One region of the Streptomyces sp. NPDC007863 genome, then DNA from elsewhere that is predicted to be linked to it. Evidence: riboswitches for the same ligand, from Rfam matches in the RefSeq annotation. Region 1 holds a riboswitch; each other region holds the start of a gene.
What was found. A riboswitch is a leader RNA that binds a small molecule or an ion and turns the genes downstream of it on or off. The one in region 1 is predicted to bind cobalamin.
Positions count from the first base shown of each region.

Region 2: another riboswitch for cobalamin. It lies ahead of ABZ621_RS17060 (ABC transporter substrate-binding protein); the one in region 1 lies ahead of metE (5-methyltetrahydropteroyltriglutamate--homocysteine S-methyltransferase).
Region 3: another riboswitch for cobalamin. It lies ahead of cobN (cobaltochelatase subunit CobN); the one in region 1 lies ahead of metE (5-methyltetrahydropteroyltriglutamate--homocysteine S-methyltransferase).

Region 1 covers NZ_JBEYEI010000027.1:95,876-101,043, reverse strand. The annotation lists gene ABZ621_RS33440 (dienelactone hydrolase family protein) at 1-725, opposite strand, end outside; cobalamin riboswitch at 924-1,117, shown strand; gene metE (5-methyltetrahydropteroyltriglutamate--homocysteine S-methyltransferase) at 1,293-3,611, shown strand; partial or broken gene ABZ621_RS33430 (acyl-CoA thioesterase) at 3,742-4,080, shown strand; gene ABZ621_RS33425 (TetR/AcrR family transcriptional regulator) at 4,114-4,767, opposite strand; gene ABZ621_RS33420 (amidase) at 4,945-5,168, shown strand, end outside.
Region 2 covers NZ_JBEYEI010000010.1:19,601-24,768, reverse strand. The annotation lists gene ABZ621_RS17070 (ABC transporter ATP-binding protein) at 8-817, opposite strand; gene ABZ621_RS17065 (iron ABC transporter permease) at 814-1,938, opposite strand; gene ABZ621_RS17060 (ABC transporter substrate-binding protein) at 1,935-2,954, opposite strand; cobalamin riboswitch at 2,999-3,180, opposite strand; gene ABZ621_RS17055 (TIGR03618 family F420-dependent PPOX class oxidoreductase) at 3,729-4,175, opposite strand; gene ABZ621_RS17050 (hypothetical protein) at 4,586-5,168, opposite strand, start outside.
Region 3 covers NZ_JBEYEI010000005.1:279,599-284,766, reverse strand. The annotation lists gene ABZ621_RS10505 (precorrin-2 C(20)-methyltransferase) at 1-755, opposite strand, end outside; gene ABZ621_RS10500 (precorrin-8X methylmutase) at 761-1,396, opposite strand; gene ABZ621_RS10495 (cobalamin biosynthesis protein CobG) at 1,399-2,739, opposite strand; cobalamin riboswitch at 2,831-2,966, shown strand; gene cobN (cobaltochelatase subunit CobN) at 3,006-5,168, shown strand, end outside.

The DNA.
Region 1 (5,168 bases):
CACTCCGTGACGGGCAGGCACTCGGCGAGCAGGGCGACGATGTCGCCCCAGGCCCGCTGGGCGTGCCTCGGGTGGTAGCCGACGCCGGGACGCACGGTGTGGTCGACCGTCGGGTGGTGGAAGGCGTGCAGGGCCCCTCCGTAGACCACGAGGCGCCAGTCGACGCCCGCGGCCTCCATCTCCGCGGCGAACGCGTCCCGTTGGGCGGGCGGCATGATCGGGTCCTCCGACCCGACCCCGGCCCAAACCGGGCAGCGAATGCGGGCCGCCTCACCCGGCCGGCCCGTGATCAGTCCGTTGACCGTCGCGATCGCGCGCAGGTCGACGCCGTCACGGCCGAGTTCCAGGGCGACCGCGCCGCCGGTGCCGTAGCCGACGGCGGCGATCCGGTCGGGGTCCGTCCGTGGTTCGGCACGCAACACGTCGAGCGCGGCGTGACCGATGTCCCGCATCCGGTCGGGGTCGCCGAGCAGCGGCAGGCACCGGGCCAGCATCTCCTCCGGATCGCCCAGATAGCGTCCACCGTGGAGGTCGAAGGCCAGCGCCACGTACCCCAGTTCGGCCAGGGCCTCGGCGCGGCGGCGCTCGACATCGCCGAGCCCCACCCCCTCGGGTCCGATCAGGACCGCGGGCCTGCGCCCGGCACCGGCCGGGAGCGCGAGGTGTCCGATCATCGTCAGGTCGTCGGCCGGGTAGGTGACCGTGCGTGTGGTGACCGTCGTCATGTGGCTTGACGGTAATGACCGTTGGGCCCGTTCGGGGTCGTGTTCACCGATGGCAGACAGCGGTCCGCCGGGGTCGCGCCCGCCGTGCCGCCCGGGCGGCACGGCGGACCTCGTGACCGGCGGGTGGCTCATATCACGTTCCACGGGCCGGACTTCCGCCGACGGCCGGCGGGGCGGACCCGTAGGGTGGCCGGTGCAGCTGGTTCGCCCCGCACGCCATGCGGGAGCGTCGTAAGAGGGAACCCGGTGGGAATCCGGGACTGCCCCGCAGCGGTGAGCGGGAACGACCGCCGTCATACGCACTGGACGTGACGTACTACGTCTGGGAAGCGACGGCCAGTAGGTGGCCTCCACGAGGAGGACGTGCCCGCGAGTCCGAAGACCTGCCCGTTGCCCGCACGCGGACCGTTCCGCGCGCGGCCATCCGGTGACCTCGAGGGCGGGTCGGCGCACATATCGGACGGGCGGCCGTGCCATGCCGCACACGCCTGCCGTCCGGTCCGTCGCCCCTTCGCGTCCTCGTCCGGTCCCCGGACCTCAGGGATTCATCTCGCGAAGGAGATCTCCGTGACCACGAAGTCCGCAGTCGCGGCGGCACGCGCCACCGTGTACGGCTACCCCCGTCAGGGACGGAACCGCGAACTCAAGAAGGCGATCGAGGGCTACTGGAAGGGCCGGGTCACCGCCGACGCCCTCCGTGCCACCGCCGCCGAGCTCAGGAGCGCGCACTGGCGGCAGCTGGCCGGAGCCGGCATCCACGAAGTGCCCACCGGCGACTTCTCGTTCTACGACCACGTCCTCGACACCACGGTCATGGTCGGCGCCGTCCCCGCGCGCCACCGGGAGGCCGTCCACGCCGACGCCCTCGCCGGCTACTTCGCGATGGCCCGCGGCACGCAGGACGTCGCCCCGCTGGAGATGACCAAGTGGTTCGACACGAACTACCACTACCTCGTGCCGGAGCTGGGCCCCGACACGGTCTTCGCGGCGGACTCGTCCCGGCAGGTCACCGAGCTGAAGGAGGCCCTCTCCCTCGGGCTGACCGCCCGCCCCGTGCTGGTCGGTCCGGTCACGTACCTGCTGCTGGCCAAGCCCGCCCCCGGTGTGGCGGCGGACTTCGAGCCCCTGACCCTGCTGGACCGTCTGCTGCCCGTCTACGCCGAGGTCCTCGCCGACCTGAGGGCCGCCGGCGCCGAATGGGTCCAGCTCGACGAGCCCGCCCTGGTCCAGGACCGCACGCCCGCCGACCTGAACGCCGCCGCCCGCGCCTACCGCGACCTCGGCGCCCTCACCGACCGGCCCAAGCTGCTCGTCGCCTCCTACTTCGACCGGCTCGGCGACGCCCTCCCCGTCCTCGCCAAGGCACCGGTCGACGGCCTCGCCCTGGACTTCACCGGGCCGGCCGCCGCCAACCTCGACGCGCTGGCCGCCGTGGGCGGCCTTCCCGGCAAGCGGCTGGTCGCCGGCGTGGTCGACGGCCGCAACATCTGGATCAACGACCTGCACCGGTCCCTCACCACCCTGGGCACCCTCCTCGGCCTCGCCGGCCAGGTCGACGTCGCGGCCTCGTGCTCCCTGCTCCACGTACCGCTCGACGCGGCGGCCGAGAAGGACGTCGACCCGCAGATCCGGCGCTGGCTGGCCTTCGCGAAGCAGAAGACCGGCGAGATCACGACGCTCGCCACGGGCCTGGCCCGGGGCACCGACGCGATCACCGGCGAACTGGCCGCCAACCGCGCCGCCCTCGCCTCCCGTGCCAACTCCCCGATCACCCGGGACCCGGTCGTACGCGCCCGCGCCGAGGCCGTCACCGACGCGGACGCCCGCCGTCCCCAGCCGTACGCGGAGCGGGCCGCCGCCCAGCGGGCCCACCTCGACCTGCCCCTGCTGCCGACCACCACCATCGGCTCCTTCCCGCAGACCGCCGAACTGCGCGCCGCCCGCGCCGACCTGCGCGCCGGACGCATCGACGCCACCGGCTACGAGGAGCGCATCCGGGCGGAGATCCGGGAAGTGATCTCCTTCCAGGAGAAGACCGGGCTCGACGTCCTGGTGCACGGCGAGCCCGAACGCAACGACATGGTGCAGTACTTCGCCGAGCGGCTGGACGGCTACCTCGCCACGCGGCACGGCTGGGTCCAGTCGTACGGCACCCGCTACGTCCGCCCGCCGATCCTCGCCGGCGACGTCTCCCGCCCGGCGCCGATGACGGTGCGCTGGACCACCTACGCCCAGTCCCTCACCGGCAGGCCGGTCAAGGGCATGCTCACCGGCCCGGTCACCATGCTCGCCTGGTCGTTCGTCCGCGACGACCAGCCCCTCGCCGACACCGCGCGGCAGGTGGCCCTCGCCCTGCGCGACGAGGTGCACGACCTGGAGGCCGCCGGGACGTCGGTGATCCAGGTCGACGAACCCGCGCTGCGCGAGACCCTGCCGCTGCGCCGCGCCGACCACCCCGACTACCTCGCCTGGGCCACCGGGGCGTTCCGCCTCAGCACCGGCGGCGTGCGGCCGGACACCCAGATCCACACCCACATGTGCTACGCCGAGTTCGGCGACATCGTCCAGGCCATCGACGACCTCGACGCCGACGTCATCAGCCTGGAGGCCGCCCGCTCCCACATGCGGGTGGCCCACGAGCTCGCCGCCCACGGCTATCCGCGCGAGGCCGGTCCCGGCGTCTGGGACATCCACTCCCCGCGCGTCCCCTCGGCGGAGGAGGCCACGGCCCTCCTCCAGGAGGGACTCGGAGCCATCCCCGCCGAGCGGCTGTGGGTCAACCCCGACTGCGGCCTGAAGACCCGCGGCTGGGCCGAGACCCGCGCCTCGCTGGAGCACCTCGTGGCCGCGGCCCGCACGGTCCGCGACCGGCTGTCGCCTTCCTGACCCGCAGCCGGTTCGCCGCCGCGACTCGCGAAGGAGAGATCACGTGGCCGATCCCACCGTCACCGGCCCCGCCCCCGTGTCCCGTCCGGTCAAGACGCCGGACGACTCCCGGGTGGCCCTCGCCCACATCATGAGCGAGCACGACACCAACCTCTACGGCACCATCCACGGGGGTGTGGTGATGAAGCTCATCGACGACGCCGCCGCGGCGGCGGCCGGACGTCACGCCGACGGCCCCGCCGTCACCGTCTCGGTCGACCGCATGACCTTCCTCGCCCCCGTCCGGGCCGGGGACCTCCTCAGCGTCCAGGCGGGACTCGAACGGGCCGGGCGCACGTCCATGACGGTCGGCGTCCGGGTCACCGCCGAGCGGTGGAACAGCGCCGGCCCCGCCACCGAGGTCGCCACGGCGTTCCTGACCTTCGTCGCCGTCGGCGCCGACGGGTCCCCGCGTCCCGTCCCCGCGCTCGACGTGTCCCTGCCCGGCGTGAGCTGACGCCCGTCAGCCCTGGCCGGCCGGACGCAGTTCGCGTTCGAGCGCGGCCAGGGCGAACGCGTGCGGGGAGGCCTGCTGCCAGCGGGAACGTCCGAACATCACGTCCTCGGAGAGCCCGCTCAGCATGGCCACCGCCCGGACGGTGAACTCGGGGAGGTCCACGTCGGCGAAGTGCCCGAGGTCACGGCCCTCGCGCACGATCGCCTCCAGGCGCTCGTCCCAGCCGTCAAGGAGTTCGGTGAGGACGCGCCGGCCCGCTTCGTCGTGGCGCTGCGCGAGCACCTGCGTCCACAGCGCGTACCGTTCGTCGGCCGCGTCGCGGGGCAGGTAGAAGCGGACGAACAGGTCCAGCTTCTCGGCGGGAGTAGCGGCCTGGTCGAGGGCCTGCCGGAGCCGGTCCCAGAGGTCCGCCTGGCTCCAGGCGAGGACTTCGAGCAGGAGCCGGTCCTTCTTGCCGAAGTGGTACAGGATGTGCCCGGTGCTCATGCCGGCCCGCTCGGCGATGTCCGACATGCGCAGGGCCGCCGTGCCCTTCTCGGCGATGACGCCGATGGCGGCCCGCATGGCCCGCCCCCGTGCCTCGTCCCCGCTGGGCTGACGCTTCCTGTCGGTCGGGACCCGGGCCGCGGGCCGCGAGGGCCCGGTCTCTGACGTCGGCATGAGCTCACTTTCCAGGTCCGGAGATCCAGGTGCCCAGTCTAGGTTCCGAAAACCTAGACTCATAGTCTAGATTGAAAATCTAGTCAGTGCGATGGGGTGTGTGACGGCCGGCTGTGCCCGGTCGCCCCGACGGCCACCGGGCCCGCCTGCCCTACTCACCACCCGGGAGACACCCTCATGACGCGCGGATTCGATGTCGTGGAGACCTGTATCGCCGACCTTCGCGCGGCGCTGGAGCAGGGCAGGACGACGGCGGTCGAGCTGCTCGACGCCTACCTCGCGCGCATCGACGCGTACGACCGGCCCGGTACGGCCACCGCCCTGAACGCGATGGTCGTGATGAATCCGCACGCCCGGGCGGAGGCCGAGGCCTCCGACGCCCGCCGCGCCCGCGGCGAGAC
Region 2 (5,168 bases), on a different contig from region 1:
GCCGCGGTCAGGCGACCCGGTCGTCCGCCGCGGCCGGACGAGGCCCGTCGGGGAGGAAGGTCACCTGGGGCGCGCCGGTGCGCGGATGGACGGTGATCTCGCTCGCCACGCCGTACACGTCGGACAGCAGCCGGGGCGTGAGGACCTCCGCCGGCGGGCCCGACGCGGTGACTCCGCCGTCGCGCAGGACGTAGAGGCGGTCGCAGTAGTACGCGGCGAGGTTGAGGTCGTGCAGGGCGACCAGGACCGTGGCCGGCAGCTTCCGCAGGGTGCCGAGGACGTCCAGCTGGTGGCGGATGTCCAGGTGGTTCGTCGGCTCGTCCAGGACGAGCAGGGAAGGCTGCTGGGCGAGGGCGCGGGCGATGAGGACGCGTTGGCGTTCGCCGCCGGAGAGCCGGTCGAAGGGGCGGTGGGCGAGGCCGGTGGCGTCCACCGCGTCCAGGGCCGCGTCGATCAGTTCGGCGTCCTCGGGGGTGTCCCCGTCGAGGAGCCGTTTGTGCGGGGTACGGCCCATGGCGACGACCTCACGGACGGAGAGGTCGAAGTCGGCGCCCGAATCCTGCACCACGGCCGCCACGGTGCGGGCCAGTCGCCGCACGGGCAGCGACCAGGCGTCGGCGCCGTCGACGTCGACCCGGCCCGCGGCGGGGCGCAGGACGCGGTAGACGGCGCGCAGCAGGCTGGACTTGCCGCTGCCGTTGGGGCCGACGAGACCGACGACCTCGCCGGGGCGTGCGGTCAGGGACACGTCCTCGACGAGGCGGTGCGCGCCGGCGGTCAGGGTGACGCCGTCGACGACGAGCTCGGTGGCGGTCATGCCCCTCCTCGGTCGGTGGTCCTGCGGGCGTCGCGGCGCATCAGCCACAGGAAGAACGGTCCGCCGCACAGGGCCGTGAGCACGCCGACGGGGATCTCCGTCGGCGCGGCGACGACGCGCGCGGCGATGTCGGCCCAGATGAGGAAGACCGCGCCGCCGAGCGCGGCGGTCGGCAGGACGCGGCGGTGGTCGCCGCCGACGGCGAGGCGGACGATGTGCGGCAGCATCAGGCCGACGAAGCCGATCGGTCCGCACGCCGCGACGAGGACGCCGGTGACGAGGGACAGCAGGACGAACATGCGGGCCCGGAAGCGGGCCACGTCCAGGCCCATCGTGGTGGCCGCCTCCTCGCCGGCGAGCAGCAGGTTCAGGTGGCGCGCCTGCACGAGGAGGACGGAGATGCCCAGGACCAGGGCGGCGCCGGGCAGCCACAACGTTCCCCAGTTGACGCCGCCGAGGCCGCCGAGGGTCCAGGCGAGGACCGCGCGGGCCTCGTTTCCCCGGTCGGTGGTGAGCAGCAGCAGGTCCAGTACGGCGGTGAGCACCGCGGCGATGGCCACACCGGACAGGACCAGCCGTGCCGAGGTGATCCTGCCGCCGGTGCGGGCCGTGGCGTAGACGAGCAGCAACGCACCGAGTGCCCCCGCGAACGCGGCGACCGACAGCGACACCGGCCCGAACAGGGTGACCCCGAACACGATCACCACCACGGCGCCCAGGGACGCCCCGGAGGAGACCCCGAGCAGGTACGGCTCGGCGAGCGGGTTGCGGATCAGGGCCTGCAGGGCCGTCCCCACGACCGCCAGTCCGGCGCCGGCCACGGCCCCGAGCAGGACGCGGGGCGCGCGGACGTCCAGCACGATGGTCTCGCGCGCCCGCGACCAGTCCGGTTCCACCCAGTCGGCGCCCAGCGCGTGCGTCACGATGCCCCACACCTGGCCGGGCGGCACGTGGACCGAGCCGATCGCCAGGCCCGCCGTGGCGGAGACCACCAGCAGGACGGCCAGGACCACGAGGACGACGGCGAGACCGGCCGGCCGGCCCGGCCCGGCCCGCCCGTCGTCCCGTCCCCCCGGTCGCGCGACCCGCCCGGAGGCGGCGTCGGTGACCGGGGCCGTCACCGGAAGCTCTCGGGCCGGATGCCACGGGCCAGATCGTCCACCGCGTACGCCGACCGCACGCCGACCAGGGTGGCGGTCAACGGCAGCACGACGAACCGCTTGTTCCTGATGGCCGGCACGTCCTTCAGAGCGGGCTGGCCGAGCAGGAACTCCTTCTTCTGCTCGACGCTCCCGGCGCCCGCGTAGTCGTAGATTGCGATGACCTCCGGCCGGCGTTCGACGACCTGCTCCCAGGAGACGTCGCCGAAGACGTCGTCGAGGTCGGCGAAGACGTTCGTGCCACCGGCCAGCCGGATCAGTTCGGTGCCGAGGCTCTTGCCGCCCGCGGTGAAGGCCGCCTTGTCACCGCTGTCGTACACGAAGACGGGCACCGGCGGCGCGCCCTTGACGGCGGCGGAGGCCTTCCCGACCCGCGCCCGGAGGTCGGAGACCAGCTGGTCGGCGCGGTCGGACACGCCGAAGATCGTGCCGACGGTACGGATCTCCTCGTACGTGTCCTCCATCGTCACCCGCTTCTTCCCGCAGTACTCGCGGTTCAGGTGGGTGTCGACGCCCGCGTCCCGGAACGCCTTGCGGGAGCGGCCCTCCTTCTCGTCGAAGGCGCTGCCGTAGCCGCCGTACACGAGGTCCGGTTCGGCTTCCAGGACGGTCTCGAAGGACGGCTCCCTCTCCGCCAGTTCGGGGATCGACTCGTAGTCCTTCCGCAGTTCGGGCAGGACGGCGGAGTCGGGGAAGGCGGTGCCGACCATGCGGTCCTTCAGCCCCAGGGCGAGCATGAGCTCCGCCGGATGCTGATGGATGGTGACGACGCGGGCGGGCGCCTTGTCGTACGTGGTCTTCACACCGCAGTTGTCGATGGTGACGGGAAAACCTCCGCCCGACGGGGAGGCGGCCTTCGTGTCCTGGGCCGTGACCTGCGACGAGCCGCAGCCGGCGGTCAGGAGGGCCGCCGACAGGGCGACGGCCGTGGCCGCGGCGCGCAGGGCACGGCGCCGGCGGGCAGGGGTGAACAGCATGGAACGGTCGTACAAGTGAAGCCTCCTGGGGAGTCCGCGCTCCTCGGATCGGGCCCGCGACAGGCCAGTGTCCTGACTCCCGGATCGACGCTCCCCTTGCCTTCCCACGCACGGCGCAGTGGCATGCCGAAGGGTGCACTCCCCGGTCACAGTGGCGGGACCGTGCCGGAATCGCACCGGCTTCCTGTCTCCCGTCGCGGTGATGACCTGCTGATCCTACGATCCACGGCGCCCGCGTCAAAAGGGCGTGCGTATGCGCGTGCACGCCCCTCGTGACCTCCGAGGCGGCGGCCGAACCCCGCCTCCTCGGCCGTCCGGCATCTCGACCGCGAGGTACCCGAAGTACCCGAACCACACCGCGGTACCTCGTATTTCTCCGGTGCTGGTGGACCCCGAAGGCGACGGCGGCCACGTCAGCCGGAACGCGCCCGTCTGGGTAGGGGTGGACCCGTCACCCTTGGGCAGTGTCTACTGGACGCTGGCTTCTGCTCTCTGCACCCGCGGGGATGATCCCGACCGCATGTTCGCTGGTCAACTCGTCCAGCGCTGCTCCCTGCGCCCGCAGGGGATGAACCGGACGAGCTTCTCGACGCCCGAGAGAACCCCCCTTTGCTCCCCGCTGCTTCGGGGACGGTCCCGTCTGGCAGTCCGAGGCCCCGTTCCTCTGGAAATTCGTATCAAGCACGGGTCGGGCTTCCGCCGACAGACCTCCGTCCTGCCGCCCGCCGCCTGCCGTCTGCCGAGGGGGCGACCGGCGCGCGGTGAGTGTGTCAGTCAGGGAGCGGGGACGGGGCCGCCGGGCCGGAAGCGCTCCACCCCGACGATGTGCCGCACCTTGACCGGGCGGACGATGACCGCGACGCGCCGTTCCCCCGGCATGAGCCACTCGAAGCGCTCGCTGCCGAGGTACTTGCGGGCCAGCTGGTCCATCCGGTCGCGCGCCTCCTCGCCCTCGATGAAGCGGGATACCACCCCGTTGATCTGCACCCTGTCGAAGGGATCGGCGGCGTCCGCGTGCGAGAGGTAGACGCGCGGGTCGCGGCGCAGGTTCTCCTCCTTCACCCGACCCACCGACGTGTTGAACATCAGCTCGCCCTCGCCCTCCAGATCCACCCACATCGGGCTGACCTGCGGAGCTCCGTCGGCGAACACCGTGCCGACGTACCAGATGTTGGGGGCCTGCAGACGGGCGCGGACGGTCTCGTCGAAGGTCGCGGTCATCCGGGGAGAGTACAACCTGGATCGGGGAGACAACGGCCGGACGATCTCGCCGTCGGTGATCCAGGACAGGGCGGCGCTTGTGAACTGCATGGGAGCAGATGCTGGTTGACTGCCTTGTCGATGAGGACCTTGGTGAGCTGACGGGAAGCCGTCCCGCCGAATGCGAGACGGGTCCGTCGGAGAGACCGCGGACATGAACAACCGACCGCAGGAGGCGGGCAGGGTGGCTCGACCGACTCGGGCCACCCCAACCGAATCCACACCCAGGGATCTCCACTGCGCCGGCCCACGGGAAGATCCCCCGCCGCGCTTCGTCGCCGACGGTCGTGATGGTGACCGTGACGCGACTCCGCCGTCGTCCCCGGGGTCACGCGATCCGGTACTCGCATCGGCCACGGGCCCCTGGCTGCTCACGTCCCGAGCGTGGCGCCTCGGGTCGTGCGGGTACGACGAAGGGGTCGGCCGCCTCCGCACCCTGGATCGTCAGTCCCGAAGCGAGTGTTCGGGGTCGCCTCGCGTGCTCGGGCGAGGGCCTGCTGCCGGACGTCGCCGAACAACTGCATCGTGGTGGCGGCCAGGACATCGTCCTTGCCGATGGTCCGACTGGCCCCACTGCGGACGGACAGCGCTTGGAGAGAACCGTCGAGGGGAGGGGGCGTGCCCGGTTCGCCCGGCGTCACCAGGGTGACCGAGCCGAAGCGCTTCACCCCGCCCTCGCGGACGACCATGGCCGCGTCCCGGGCGAGGTCCGTCAGGAACGCGCTGGCGATTCCGTCCAGGTCGCGGACCATCGCGGGGACGGCCGTCACCCCCCGGCTCGACAGCAGCCTCTTGACCCCGGTCTCGAACCTGTGGGCGCCGACCACGGCACTCGGTTTGCGCGACCTGCGGCGTCGAGGAGGAGCCACAAGGACGCCCTCGACATCGTGTACGTCACCGGTCAGGCCCCTGAACGTCGGGCTGTGCTCGTACCACGCGGTCCCCACCTCCACC
Region 3 (5,168 bases), on a different contig from region 1:
ACCGTGACCTCGCCCGTCTCCCGGACGGGGTTCTCCCGGTCGATGCGGGAGGGCAGCACGGCGACCGAGAAGTACGGGACCGTCGACGGGTCCACGTCCGCCAGCGGCTCCGTCCGCTCGCCCGCCATGAACGCCCGCTCCACGTAGCGCGCGTCCTCCAGGCGGCCGGCCCGCTCCAGGGCGCGGCGCACGGTGGGGAAGGTGCGGCCGAGCTTCATGACGACCGCGGAGTCGGTGCCCGCGAGGCGGGCCGCCAGCTCGTCCTCCGGCAGGGTGCCGGGGATGATCGTGAGGACCTCCTCGGCCTCGCACAGCGGCTCGCCGAGCCGGGCGGCGGCGGCGCTGACGGAGGTGACGCCGGGGATGACGGTGGTGTCGTACCGGTCCGCGAGCCGCTTGTGCATGTGCTGGTAGGAGCCGTAGAACAGCGGGTCGCCCTCGGCGAGGACGGCGACCGTGCGGCCCGCGTCGAGGTGGGCGGCGAGCCGGTCCGCGGCCTCCTCGTAGAAGTCGTCGAGCGCGCCCCGGTAGCCGCCGGGGTGGTCGGTGGTCTCCACGGTGAGCGGGTACATGAGCCGCTCCTCGATGTGGTCCTCGCGCAGGTGGCCGGCGGCGATGGAGCGGGCTATCGAGCGGCCGTGGCGGGCCGAGTGGTAGGCGATGACATCGGCCTCGGCGATCGCCTTCACGGCGGCGAGGGTGAGCAGCTCCGGGTCGCCGGGGCCGAGGCCGACCCCGTACAGCTTGCCCTTCACAACGGTCACTGCTGGATCTCCGGTTCGTGCGCGAGGGCGTTGAGGGCGGCGGCGGTGATGGCGCTGCCGCCGCGCCGGCCGCGGACCACCAGGTGGTCGAGGCCGAGCTCGTTGGCGGCGAGGGCGTCCTTGGACTCGGCGGCGCCGATGAAGCCGACGGGGATGCCGAGGACGGCGGCCGGCTTCGGCGCGCCGTTCGCGATCATCTCCAGGAGGTGGAAGAGCGCGGTGGGGGCGTTGCCGATGGCGACGACGGAGCCTTCGAGGCGGTCCCGCCACAGTTCGAGGGCGGCGGCCGAGCGGGTGGTGCCGAGCTCGGCGGCGAGCGCGGGCACGGCCGGGTCGGAGAGCGCGCACAGCACCTCGTTGTCGGCGGGCAGCCGCTTGCGGGTGACGCCGGAGGCGACCATCTGCGCGTCGCAGAGGATGGGGGCGCCCGCCCGGAGCGCGGCGCGGGCGCTCGCGACGACCCCGGGGGAGTACGCGACGTCCCGGACGAGGTCCGTCATGCCGCAGGCGTGGATCATGCGGACGACGACCGTGGCGAGGTCGTCGGGCAGCCCGCCGAGGTCGGCCTCGGCGCGGATCGTGGCGAAGGAGCGGCGGTAGATCTCGGCGCCGTCCTTCTCGTACTCGTACATCCTCAGCTCTCCATCGGTGTCGTACGGGCCGCCGCGACGGCTTCGGCCAGGGCGGTACGGGGGACGGGGACGCCGTCCAGCAGATAGGTGTCGGGGCCGAGGGCGGTGACCTCGATCCGGGTGCCGTGCGGATGCCCGCAGCGGCGCGCGCAGCCGGAGTAGTGCACGGGCAGCGGCCCGCCGGGCGCGCGCGCCGCGTCCGCCCGCACGTCGGCGAGGGACTTGGCGCAGCCGGACGTGCCGGTGCAGGCGGTGACGCCGGTGCGGGGGTCGGCCGGGCCGGTGACCAGGCCGTGCGCGGCGAGGGCGGGGAGCAGGTCCGGGGACGGGCCCGCCACGACGACCCCGCGCCACGGGGTGAGCCGCACCTCGTCCGCGCCCGCGCCGAGCGCCCGCAGCTGCCCGGCGGTCAGCCGGCCGAGGGGGGCGAGGACGTGCAGGGCGTGGTCGCCGAGCGGACCGGGTGCGGGCGGGAGCGCCGCCGGGGGAGGAGAGAAGGAGGGTACGGGCTCCGCGGTGATCGCCGCGCGGGCCAGGGCGCCGGCCCACTCCGGGAGCTGTCCGGCCGGGAGCTCGCGCGGCCGCCAGGCCCCGGTCCCGGCGGCCTCGGCGGCGTCCAGGAAGGCGAGGGCGCAGGTCAGGGCGGCGCGGGCGGCGGTTTCGGCGGGGGCGCCGGCGTCGGCGGTGGCGCCGGTGGCCGTTCCGGCACCGGGCGCGGGACCGGTGGCCGGTTCGGTACCGGCCGCGGCGGCGCCGGCCGCTTTGGGCGCGGGCGCCGGCAGGCGGAAGGTCTCCGTGCCCGCCGTCAGGAACGCGGCGCCGTCCGGTGCTGCGATCAAGGTCACATCGCCGCCGAGCCCCGCGACGTCGCCGCGGCCGTCGTCGAGGGCGAAGAGGAAGCGGCCGGAGAGGGCCGCCGCGCGGGGCTCCGCGCAGAGCGCGGCGTCCAGGGCGCGGGCCCACAACTGCACGTCGCCGTGGCCGAGTCCGTCGAGTCCGGCGGCCGGGGAGGCCACGATGTTGCGGACCCGCTCGTGGGTGGGGGAGGGCAGCAGGCCCGCGTCGGCGAGGAGCGCGGCGAGACCGGCGCCGCAGCCGTCGCGCAGGCCGCGCAGCTCGGCGTTGCCGCGCGAGGTGACGGAGAGGCTGCCGTCGCCCAGCGACTCCGCCGCGTCGGCCAGGACCATGACCTGACGTGACGTCAATCGCCCGGCGGGCAGACGGAGTCGGGCGAGGAGCCCGTCGGCGGCGGCGTGCAGCCGGAGCGCCCCCGGGCACGCGTCGTCACGGTCCCTCGTCGGCGCTTCGCCCGGTTCGGGCGAGGGGGGCGGGGTCGGCGGCATGGCGGCGAGCATACCCACGGGGAACCGGACGGCCACCGAGTGTGATCCGGCCGACTCTCCGGTCCCCTCCGGCCCGCCGACGCCACGCCTTACTATGCAGATCGGCATGGGGTCCCAGGGCCCCGGGGAGGAAGCCCGGTGAGAATCCGGCGCGGTCCCGCCACTGTGAGCCCGTACCGGCCGTCGGTACGGGTGAGTCAGGAACTCCCCGCCGACCCACGACCACCCGGGGCGCGGACAACCCCGAGGAAGGCCTGAGCCTCGCCATGCTCCTGCTGCTGTCGCACTCCGACACCGACCTGCTCAGCGCCCGCGCGGCCGGAGGGCCGGTGGAGTACCGCTTCGCCAACCCCTCCCGCCTGCCGCTCGGCGACCTCCCGGGCCTCCTCGACGGCGCCGAGCTCGTCGTCGTCCGCCTCCTCGGCGGCGTCCGCTCCTGGGAGGAGGGGCTCGACGCGATCCTCGCCACCGGGAAGCCGGTCGTCGTCCTCAGCGGCGAACAGGCCCCCGACGCCCAGCTGATGGCCGCCTCCACGGTGCCGGTCGGCGTCGCCACCGAGGCGCACGCCTACCTCGCGCACGGCGGCCCCGCCAACCTGGAGCAGCTGGCCCGCTTCCTCTCCGACACCGTCCTCCTCACCGGTCACGGCTTCGAGGCCCCGGCCGCCGCCCCCACCTGGGGCCCGCTGGAGCGCACCGCCCGCGTCACCGAGGGCCCGACGGTCGCCGTGCTCTACTACCGCGCCCACCACATGAGCGGGAACACCGCCTTCGTCGGCGCCCTCTGCGACGCGATCGAGGACGCCGGGGCCCGCGCGCTCCCGCTGTACGTGGCCTCGCTGCGGGCCCCCGAGGAGGAGCTGCTCGCCGAGCTCCGCGGGGCCGACGCGATCGTCACCACCGTCCTCGCCGCCGGCGGCACCAAGCCGGCCGCCGCGCAGGCCGGCGGCGACGAGGAGGCCTGGGACGCGGGCGCGCTCGCCGCGCTCGACGTGCCCGTCCTCCAGGCGCTGTGCCTGACCGGCTCGCGGGCGAACTGGGAGGAGAACGACGAGGGCCTGTCGCCGCTGGACGCGGCCAGCCAGGTCGCCGTCCCCGAGTTCGACGGCCGGCTCATCACCGTCCCGTTCTCCTTCAAGGAGATCGACGCCGACGGCCTGCCCGCGTACGTCGCCGACGCCGAGCGCGCCGCCCGCGTCGCCGGCATCGCCGTCCGCCACGCCCGCCTCCGGCACATCCCGAACCCGGAGAAGCGGCTGGCGCTGGTCCTCTCCGCGTACCCGACCAAGCACTCCCGCATCGGCAACGCCGTCGGCCTCGCCACCCCCGCCTCCGCCGTCGCCCTGCTGCGCCGGCTGATCGAGGAGGGGTACGACTTCGGGCCCGAGGCCGACCTCCCCGGCCTGGTCTCCGGCGACGGCGACGAGCTGATCCACGCCCTCATCGAGGCCGGCGGCCACGACCAGGACTGGCTCACCGAGGAGCAGCTGGCGAAGAACCCGGTCCGCATCCCGGCCGCCGACTACAAGCGCTGGTACGCCGAACTCCCGGCCGAGCTGCGCGAGCGGGTCGAGGAGCACTGGGGCCCCGCGCCCGGCGAGATGTTCCTCGACCGGTCCCGGAACCCGGAGGGCGACATCGTCCTCGCCGCCCTGCGCCGCGGGAACCTGCTGGTCCTCATCCAGCCGCCGCGCGGCTTCGGCGAGAACCCGATCGCGATCTACCACGACCCCGACCTGCCGCCCTCCCACCACTACCTGGCCGCCTACCGCTGGATCGCGGCGCGCGCGCAGGACGGCGGCTTCGGCGCCGACGCGATGGTCCACCTCGGCAAGCACGGCAACCTGGAGTGGCTGCCGGGCAAGAACGCCGGCCTGTCCGCCGCCTGCGGCCCCGACGCGGCCCTCGGCGACCTGCCGCTGGTCTACCCCTTCCTCGTCAACGACCCGGGCGAGGGCACCCAGGCCAAGCGCCGCGTCCACGCCACCCTCGTCGACCACCTCGTGCCGCCGATGGCCCGCGCCGACTCGTACGGCGACATCGCGCGCCTGGAGCAGCTCCTCGACGAGTACGCGCAGATCTCCTCCATGGACCCGGCGAAGCTCCCGGCGATCCGCGCCCAGATCTGGACCCTCATCCAGGCCGCCAAGCTCGACCACGACCTCGGCCTCCAGGAGCGCCCCGAGGACGACGGCTTCGACGACTTCCTGCTGCACGTCGACGGCTGGCTGTGCGAGGTCAAGGACGCCCAGATCCGCGACGGCCTGCACGTCCTCGGCGGCGCGCCCACCGGCCCCGAGCGGGTCAACCTCGTCCTCTCCATCCTCCGCGCCCGCCAGATCTGGGGCGGCACGCAGGCGCTGCCCGGTCTGCGCGAGGCGCTCGGCCTGGACGAGGGCGCCGCGACCCGCACCACCGCCGACGAGGCG